DNA from 2 places in the Streptomyces sp. NPDC088400 genome. Region 1 is predicted to be linked to the other one. Evidence: riboswitches for the same ligand, from Rfam matches in the RefSeq annotation. Region 1 holds a riboswitch; the other holds the start of a gene.
The links. Region 1 has a riboswitch for glycine ahead of gcvT (glycine cleavage system aminomethyltransferase GcvT). Riboswitches for the same ligand answer to the same signal wherever they lie in the genome.

Region 1 (4,883 bases):
CGTACGCGTCATAGCGCCCTGGGGTCACCTGGCGCAGCATGTTCTCGACCTGCCCGGCCGCCGCGGTGCCTGACGCGCTCACTCTGGGTCCCGCCCCTCGTTCGATCCACCATTCGACCAGCTCCCCCGATGTCCCCCGCCGGCCCACGGTGGAGGGACCTCGGGACACACGGTGCGGCGGCCACGGGAACCTACGGAAAACCCACGGCCGACGGCAGCCACCATGCCTCTGGCCGGAAACACCGCACGACCGCGGCGCCCCTGCCATCAAACCAGCTTAGGCGGCCGCTCTGACACAGACTTGACGACCGGTGTGCCCTCCGCGTAGGCGAGCGGAGCCGGTCCCTTTCCGGACGTACCCCAGGAGACGTACCCCGGGCGCGCGTCCGTACCCGTACCGATACCGACGACTGTCGGCCACAGGCACCGGCCACCACCGATTTCTACGCGTAACGGCGCTCGTAGAACGGCCGCACCTTCGCCAACAGCCAATCGCCGACCGGGTCCTGTGCCATGTCCAGCAGGACGAGATTGACCGGCCAGCCGACCTGCGCCCGGTGCAGGGCACGGCCGAGCGCGTCCATCGGGGCATTACGGTCCGCTCCCTCCCAGGAGGAGAGCTGGACCCCGACGAAGAGAACCGGGGACTCGCCCTCCACGCTGGCGAGCGCGCGCCGGGCGGAGAGCACCACGCCGGACTCCTCGAACTCCCCCGCGGCGGCGGCGAGAAAATCGACCGGCTCCTCCTGCCAGTCCGGCTCGAAGAGCCGGACACGTCCGCCACTCGCCGGACCGTCGAGCGGCGTACGGCCCACCCGGCACAGCTCGGCGACGGCTGCGGGCGGCAGCGGCATCCCGACCATGCCGCCCGGATTGACCGCGATCCCGAGCTGCGGCGGCAGCCCCCGGGCGAACTCACGGGCCGGGGCGACGGTGAACGGCATATGGGCGCCGACGCACTGGAGGTACTGCTGCTCGGAGCTGAATACCGGGACGTACGCGGATCCCTCGATCTCCACCGTCGGCAGATCGAGATTGGGGCTGTCGGGGCCGCCCCCGTTGGGCAGCGGAACCCAGACCTCGCTGCGTGCCAGTACTTCGACGAGCCGCGCGCCCGCCCCGTCGACGCCGAGCGAGGCGGCGAGCACCTCTTCGAGCTCGTTGCCCGGCCATGCTGTATTCACTGTCTTTCCCTCCACCCTCGACCCTGCCGCAGCACCCTAACTCCGCAGGCCGGACCCTGCGCCGGGCAGGTGACGAGAACGGTGGGGCGGGCGGGTCCCGGAGGGCGGCCCCGGCTCCGCGGAGGTGCGGGTTCCGCAGGGATACGGGCCCGGGAGGGCGGGTCCGCGGCCAAGTTCCGGGAAGCCGTCCCTCACTCCCCCCGCGTCACCGGAAAGGCGATCCGGTCCAGCGCCCCCGCCGCGTCCCTGTCCAGGAGCACCGCCGAGGCGCAGCCCTCCGGAAGCCGGCCCGATTCGGCGCCGGTGAGGAGGTGGCCGACCGCGCGGAGGTGGCGTGCGAAGGCGTAGCCGGAGACTCCCCGGCCGCGCTCGCGCTGGCCCGCGCGGGCCACCTCGGCCGGGACGTCCAGCAGGACGATATGGAGCAGCCGGCCGCGGGCACGGGCCTCGCGGGCCAGCCAGCGCCGTACCCAGGCCTGCGTACCGCAGTCGTGGACGACGACGCTCGCGCCCGACCGCAGCGCGCGCCACAGCCCCGCGTAGTGCGCGATCCGGACAAGCGGGCGGTAGACGCCGTACGGCAGTCCGCCGGGCAGCCGCCGCTCCCAGCGGTCCCTGGTGTCCTGCGAGTCGATGCCGCCGCCCTCGGCGGCCCGCCGGATGAGAGTGGACTTGCCGCTGCCCGGCAGCCCGGAGACCACCACCACGTCCCCGGCCGCGAAGGCCAGCCGTCTGGGCACCCGGCCGCCGCGCGCCCGCAGATCCCGGACGACCGGCACTCCACGCGTCACGGCCCCCGGCGCGGGCGGGCCCGGTTTCACGGACACGGGCGGGTCCATGTTCGCGGGCGGGTCCTGTTGCGTGGGTGGGCCCGGTTTCCCGGCCACAGCCGGTTTCCTCGTGCTCCCGGCGGCGCTCGCCGTCGCACTCCCGGCGGTGGCGCTCGCCGTACTGCCCGCGGTGGTCACGTATGCGCTGGACCTCTGCGACATCATCGCCGTCCCCCTGTCAGCTCAGCCGGGCCTGGTCCAATGAACCCTGCCCATAAAGTGTAAAGAAATGGCAATGCCTCACAAGCTTTTCGTGGTGTGAGGCGCGTTATGGACCGGGCCGCCCCACTCGACCACGGCCCGTGCGATGATGTGCCCGCCAACTGCATACCGGCCGTTTGAATCCGCGCGGGAGAGTCCCGGTCACCGAGTGTGCCGGGCGCCGAAGGAGCAAGTTCCTCCCTTGAATCTCTCAGGCCCCGTACCGCGCGGATGAGGCAGATCTGAAAAGCGTGCCGCAGCTCTGCGGCTCCACCCAAGGTGCAAGTCATGACCCTCGGTACGAGTGGTCGTGATGAACCTCTCAGGTTCCGATGACAGATGGGGAGGACCGTCCTCGCCGTCATGCCCTGGGAGCCACACCGATGAGTCATGTCCCCCCGAGCAGCACCTCCAGCGCCTCCGCCGAGGCCCCCGCTGCCCCTCGCCTCACCGCGCTCGACTCCGTGCACCGCGCGCTGGGCGCCACCATGACCGACTTCGCGGGCTGGGACATGCCGCTGCGGTACGGCAGCGAGCGCGACGAACACAACGCCGTCCGTACGAAGGCCGGCCTGTTCGACCTCTCCCACATGGGCGAGATCACCGTCTCCGGCCCGGCGGCCGCCACGCTCCTGGACTACGCGCTGGTCGGCAATATCGGCGCCGTGGCCGTGGGCCGTGCCCGCTACACCATGATCTGCCAGGAGGACGGCGGGATCCTGGACGACCTGATCGTCTACCGCCTGGGCGACGCCGAGTACATGATCGTCGCCAACGCCTCCAACGCCCGGACCGTGCTGGACGCGCTGTCCGCCCGCTCCGAGGGCTTCGACGCCGACGTACGCGACGACCGTGACGCGTACGCGCTGCTGGCCGTCCAGGGCCCCGAGTCCCCCGGCATCCTGAAGTCGCTCACCGATGCCGACCTGGACGGGCTCAAGTACTACGCGGGCCTGCCCGGCACCGTCGCCGGGGTCCCCGCGCTGATCGCGCGCACCGGCTACACCGGCGAGGACGGCTTCGAACTGTTCGTCGAGCCCCGGTACGCCGAGCAGCTGTGGCAGGCGCTGACCGAGGCCGGCGAGGGCGTCGGTCTGGTGCCCTGCGGGCTGTCCTGCCGCGACACGCTCCGGCTGGAAGCCGGGATGCCGCTGTACGGGAACGAGCTGTCCCCGGCCCTCACCCCGTTCGACGCGGGCCTCGGGCGGGTCGTGAAGTTCGAGAAGACGTCGAACGGCGGCGACTTCGTCGGCCGGGCGGCGCTGGCCACCGCGGCCGAGCTCGCCGCCGCCTCCCCGCCGCGCAAGCTGGTCGGCCTGGTCGCCGAGGGCCGCCGCGTCCCGCGCTCCGGCTACCAGGTGGTCGCGGGCGACGCGGTGGTGGGCGAGGTCACCTCCGGCGCCCCCTCCCCCACGCTGGGCAAGCCGATCGCCATGGCGTACGTGGACGCCGCCCATGCCAAGCCCGGCACCACCGGCGTCGGGGTCGACATCCGCGGCTCCCACGAGCCGTACCAGGTCGTCGCACTGCCCTTCTACAAGCGCCAGAAGTGATACGTACGTCTTCCGGCACCGGCATCCCGGTATCGCTGTCCAGGTCCGCGTCCAGGTCCATGTCCCGGCCCGGGTCTCGACCCGGACCGGGCGCGTCTCGGCCCCCGTCTCGATCCGCAAGACAGCTGTTCCCCACCACACCCCCGCGTACAGGAGAATTCAGGTCATGAGCAACCCCCAGCAGCTGCGCTACAGCAAGGAGCACGAGTGGCTGACGACCGCCGAGGACGGCGTGTCGACGGTCGGCATCACGGAGTACGCGGCCAACGCCCTCGGCGATGTCGTGTACGCCCAGCTCCCCGAGGTCGGTGACACGGTGACGGCCGGCGAGACCTGTGGAGAGCTGGAGTCCACCAAGTCCGTCAGCGACCTGTACGCCCCGGTGACCGGTGAGGTCACCGAGACGAACCAGGACGTCGTGGACGACCCCTCGCTGGTGAATTCCGCCCCCTTCGAGGGCGGCTGGCTGTTCAAGGTGCGCGTCACGGAGGAGCCGAAGGACCTGCTCTCCGCCGACGAGTACACGGAGTTCTCCGGCAACTGACGTGCCCCGCCAAGACGTGCCCCAGCACCAAGAGACCCCAGGGACTGTGATGTCTTCGAAGTCGCTTCTCAACACCTCGCTCCATGAGCTCGACCCGGATGTCGCCGCCGCCGTCGACGCCGAGCTCCACCGCCAGCAGTCCACCCTCGAAATGATCGCGTCGGAGAACTTCGCGCCGGTCGCGGTCATGGAGGCGCAGGGCTCCGTACTGACCAACAAGTACGCCGAGGGCTACCCCGGCCGCCGCTACTACGGCGGCTGTGAGCACGTCGACGTGATCGAGCAGATCGCCATCGACCGTGTGAAGGCGCTGTTCGGCGCCGAGGCCGCGAACGTGCAGCCGCACTCGGGCGCCCAGGCGAACGCGGCCGCGATGTTCGCGCTGCTCTCCCCCGGCGACACGATCATGGGTCTGAACCTCGCCCACGGCGGGCACCTGACCCACGGCATGAAGATCAACTTCTCCGGCAAGCTCTACAACGTCGTCGCGTACCACGTCGACGACGAGACCGGCACGGTCGACATGGCCGAGGTCGAGCGCCTGGCCAAGGAGTCCCGTCCGAAGCTGATC
Region 2 (4,883 bases), on a different contig from region 1:
GACGGCCTCGTACGAGGCGAGACGGTTCGGGGTGCATTCGGCGATGCCGATGGCCCAGGCCCGGCGGCTGGCGCCGAACGCCGCCTATCTCGTGCCGCGCTTCGCGGTCTACCGCACGATCAGCGAGCAGGTGATGGAGCTTCTGGGGAGGCTCTCGCCGTTGGTGGAGCCGCTGAGCCTGGACGAGGCTTTCGTGGACCTGGAGGCGGGCGGTTCGGCGGATGACACGGCTTCCGCGCTGGCGGCCGGTGAGCGGCTGCGCAAGGACATCAGGGCGGTCACCGGGCTCTCGGGGTCGGTGGGGCTCGCGGGGTCCAAGATGTTGGCGAAGATCGGCTCGGATCAGGCCAAGCCCGACGGCCTGGTTCTCATAGAGCCCGGTACGGAACGGGAGCTGCTCGGGCCCATGCCCGTACGGATCCTGCCCGGGGTGGGGCCGGCGACGGGGGAGCACCTGCGCCGGGCCGGGATGACCACGGTCGCTCATCTGGCCGAGGCGGGCGAGGACGAGCTCGTACGGCTGCTGGGGAAGGCGCACGGAGCCTCGCTGTACCGGATGGCCAGGGGGGACGACGACCGGCCCGTGGTGTCCGAGCGCGATGCCAAGTCCGTGTCGGTGGAGGACACCTTCGATGTCGATCTGCATGACCGGGCCCGGGTGCGGACCGAGGTGGAGCGGCTCGCGGACCGGTGTGTGGAGCGGCTGCGGGCTGCGGGGCGTTCGGGGCGGACCGTGGTGCTCAAGGTGCGGCGCTACGACTTCTCCACGCTGACCCGCTCGGACACACTGCGCGGGCCCACGGACGACCCGGGAGTGGTGCGGGAGGCGGCGGCGCGACTGCTGGAGTCGGTGGACACCACGGGCGGGGTGCGGCTGCTGGGAGTGGGCGTGACAGGCCTCGCGGACTTCACGCAGGAGGATCTCTTCGCCCAGGCGGCGGCCGACGAACTCGCCGCCTCTCTCCAGGAGCCGGGGACCGAGGAGGCGAGCGCCGAGGCGGCGGATGTGGAGCAGGGCGTCACAGGCGGCGTGGTGGCCACGGGCGGGCCCACTGCCGCGGAGGACGAAGTGGGGCAGCCGCTGCCCCCGGCGCCGGATAGCGGGGGAGCACCGCCCGCCGAGGTGTCCGTGGCGCCCGAGGAGCGGCGTTTCCCCGCCGGACACGACGTACGCCACGCCGAGTTCGGGGCGGGCTGGGTGCAGGGCAGCGGGCTTCGGAGAGTCACCGTGCGGTTCGAGGAGCCGGGGTCCGCGCCGGGACGGGTGCGGACGTTCTGGGTCGACGATCCCGATCTGGAGCTCTCCGAGCCGCTGCCCCTGGTGCCGACGGTGGCCGATGAAGCGGCGGACCGGGCGGCGGGTCAGTCGTCCTGGCCGGCCAGGCGTCCGAAATCGCGCTGGGAGTCCTGATCGGAGAGAGAGGCGGGCGGCTCCGGCGGCTCGGGATCAGGAAGAGCCAGACCGTAGTGGTGGTAGAGCTGGACTTCCTGCTCGGGAGAGAGGTGGCGGCCGACGCCGAAATCGGGGGCGTCCTTGATCAGCGCACGCTCGAACGGGATCCGTAGGCTCCCGTTCAGCAAGGAACTGGGCGCGAGGGGGACGAAGGCGTCGCGGCTGAAGAACCCGGTGCGGACGGCCGCCCACTCCGGTACTCCGGTGGCATCGTCGAGATACACCTCGTCCACCGTGCCGAGCTTGTGTCCGTCCTTGTCGAAGGCCTTGCGCCCTATCAGACTGCGCGGATCGATATCGGTCTCCACGGTCCCTCCAATTGGTCGCAACCGCTGCTAAACACTACAAAAGTGCAGAATGAGGGTGTCGGCCACTCGAAAGTTGTGGGCAAGGGTGCGCTGGTAGGCTGGCAAGCGGCTGCTGACCCCGTGCGGGAGAGTCCTCCGGTGAGATTGCCGGAGGCGCCGAAGGAGCAACTCCTCCCCGGAATCTCTCAGGCCCCCGTACCGCACGGACGAGGTCACTCTGGAAAGCAGGGCGGGCGTCGTACGGCTCCCGCTCTCACCGACGGTGAAAGCCGGACCGCTTCACGGCGGACCGGTGAAGCTCTCAGGTCGAGATGACAGAGGGGGAGGCCATCCGGGCACTCGCGCCATGGTGCCCCTCGCAGGTCGTGACAGACCAGGAGGCCTCTCAATGACCGCCAACCGCATTCCGCTCTCCCAGCTGGAGCGAGGCACCCCCTTCGAGCAGCGCCATATCGGGCCCGACGCCGAGGCGCAGGCGAAGATGCTGGCGCAGGTCGGCTACGGCTCGCTCGACGAGCTGACCGCCGCCGCGGTGCCCGACGCGATCAAGAGCGCGGAGGCGCTGGCGCTGCCCGATGCCCGCACCGAGGCCGAGGTCCTGGCCGAGCTGCGGTCCCTCGCGGACCGCAACCAGGTGCTGGCGCCCATGATCGGCCTCGGCTACTACGGCACCTTCACGCCGCCCGTGATCCTGCGCAACGTCATGGAGAACCCGGCCTGGTACACCGCGTACACGCCGTACCAGCCGGAGATCTCGCAGGGCCGTCTCGAGGCGCTGCTCAACTTCCAGACCGTGGTGGCCGAGCTGACCGGCCTGCCCACGTCGGGTGCCTCCCTGCTGGACGAGGGCACGGCGGCGGCGGAGGCGATGGCGCTCTCCCGCCGTGTCGGCAAGGTCAAGGACGGTGTCTTCCTGGTCGACGCCGACGCCCTGCCGCAGACCGTCGCCGTGATCGAGACCCGTGCCGAGCCGACCGGCGTCGAGGTCGTGGTCGCCGACCTGAGCGAGGGCATCCCGGCCGAGGTCGCCGAGCGAGGCGTCTTCGGGGTGCTGGTCCAGTACCCGGGCGCCTCCGGGGCCGTCCGGGACATCCGGCCCGTGGTGGAGCAGGCGCACGGCCTCGGCGCGATCGTCACGGTCGCCGCCGACCTGCTCGCGCTGACGCTCCTGACCTCCCCCGGCGAGCTGGGCGCGGACATCGCGGTGGGCACCACCCAGCGCTTCGGGGTGCCGATGGGCTTCGGCGGACCGCACGCCGGATTCATGGCCGTACGGGAGAAGTTCGCGCGCAACCTGCCGGGCCGGCTCGTCGGGGTCTCGGTGGACGCCGACGGCAACAAGGCGTACCGGCTGGCGCTCCAGACTCGTGAGCAGCACATCCGCCGTGAGAAGGCCACCAGCAATATCTGTACCGCGCAGGTGCTGCTCGCCGTCATGGCCGGGATGTACGCGGTCCACCACGGCCCGGAAGGGCTGCGGGCCATCGCGCGGCGCACGCACCGGTACGCGGCTCTGCTCGCCGCGGGCCTGCGTGCGGGCGGCGTCGAGGTCGTGCACGGCGGGTACTTCGACACGCTGACCGTCCGGGTTCCGGGCCGGGCCGCCGAGGTGGTATCCGCCGCCCGCGAGGGCGGGGTCAACCTCTATCTCGTGGACGCCGACCAGGTCTCCCTCGCCTGTGACGAGACCACCGGGCGGGCCCAACTGGCCGCCGTGTGGACCGCGTTCGGTGTTGACGGCGACATCGAGGAGCTGGACGCGGCCACGGACGACGCCCTGCCGGACGCCCTGTTGCGGACCGACGACTATCTGACGCACCCGGTCTTCCACCAGTACCGCTCCGAGACCGCGATGCTGCGTTACCTGCGCCGGCTCGCCGACCGCGACTACGCGCTGGACCGCGGCATGATCCCGCTCGGTTCCTGCACCATGAAGCTGAACGCGACCACCGAGATGGAGCCGGTCACCTGGCCCGCGTTCGCGGCGCTGCACCCCTTCGTCCCGGCCGGGCAGGCGCAGGGCTATCTGACGCTGATCCGGGAGCTGGAGGAGCGGCTGGCCGAGGTCACCGGCTACGACGCGGTGTCCCTCCAGCCCAACGCCGGTTCGCAGGGCGAGCTGGCCGGGCTGCTGGCCGTACGCGCGTACCACCGGGCCAACGGCGACACGGGGCGCACGGTCTGTCTCATCCCGTCCTCCGCGCACGGCACGAACGCCGCGAGCGCGGTGATGGCGGGGATGAAGGTCGTCGTCGTCAGGACGCGTGAGGACGGCGACGTCGACGTCGAGGACCTGCACGCCAAGATCGAGCAGTACGGCGACGAACTGGCCGTGCTGATGGTCACCTACCCGTCCACGCACGGTGTGTTCGAGGAGCACATCGGCGACGTCTGTGCCGCCGTGCACGACGCGGGCGGCCAGGTGTATGTCGACGGTGCGAACCTCAACGCGCTGGTGGGACTGGCGAAGCCGGGCCGGTTCGGCTCGGACGTCTCCCATCTGAATCTGCACAAGACGTTCTGCATCCCGCACGGCGGCGGCGGCCCCGGTGTGGGTCCGGTGGGGGTACGGGCGCACCTCGCCCCGTACCTGCCCAACCACCCGCTCCAGCCCGCGGCGGGGCCCGAGACGGGCGTCGGGCCGATCTCGGCGGCTCCGTGGGGCTCGGCCGGTATTCTGCCCATCTCCTGGGCGTACGTACGGCTGATGGGCGGGGAGGGCCTCAAGCGTGCCACCCAGGTCGCCGTCCTCGCCGCCAACTACATCGCCAAGCGCCTCGAACCGCACTACCCCGTGCTCTACACCGGTCCGAACGGACTGGTCGCGCACGAGTGCATCGTGGATCTGCGGCCGCTGTCCAAGGCCACCGGCGTCAGCGTCGACGACATCGCGAAGCGGCTGATCGACTACGGCTTCCACGCGCCGACGATGTCGTTCCCCGTGGCGGGCACGCTGATGATCGAACCCACGGAGAGCGAGGATCTGACCGAGATCGATCGCTTCTGCGAGACGATGATCGCGATCCGTCGGGAGATCGAGAAGGTCGCGTCGGGCGAATGGCCCAGGGACGACAACCCGTTGCGCAACGCTCCGCACACGGCGGCCACGTTGGGCGGGGAGT

Region 2: it holds a riboswitch for glycine, as region 1 does, so the genes downstream of both, gcvP (aminomethyl-transferring glycine dehydrogenase) here and gcvT (glycine cleavage system aminomethyltransferase GcvT) in region 1, are expected to answer to the same signal.

What each region holds. Positions count from the first base shown of each region.
Region 1 is NZ_JBIVMZ010000015.1:6,384-11,266, reverse strand. It holds gene ACIQD6_RS30060 (enhanced serine sensitivity protein SseB C-terminal domain-containing protein) at 1-82, opposite strand, end outside; gene ACIQD6_RS30055 (enhanced serine sensitivity protein SseB) at 444-1,184, opposite strand; gene ACIQD6_RS30050 (AAA family ATPase) at 1,376-2,023, opposite strand; gene ACIQD6_RS30045 (hypothetical protein) at 2,046-2,219, shown strand; glycine riboswitch at 2,354-2,451, shown strand; gene gcvT (glycine cleavage system aminomethyltransferase GcvT) at 2,599-3,768, shown strand; gene gcvH (glycine cleavage system protein GcvH) at 3,935-4,312, shown strand; gene glyA (serine hydroxymethyltransferase) at 4,362-4,883, shown strand, end outside.
Region 2 is NZ_JBIVMZ010000012.1:276,657-281,539, reverse strand. It holds gene ACIQD6_RS28145 (DNA polymerase IV) at 1-1,411, shown strand, start outside; gene ACIQD6_RS28140 (PRC-barrel domain-containing protein) at 1,363-1,761, opposite strand; glycine riboswitch at 1,875-1,972, shown strand; gene gcvP (aminomethyl-transferring glycine dehydrogenase) at 2,150-4,883, shown strand, end outside.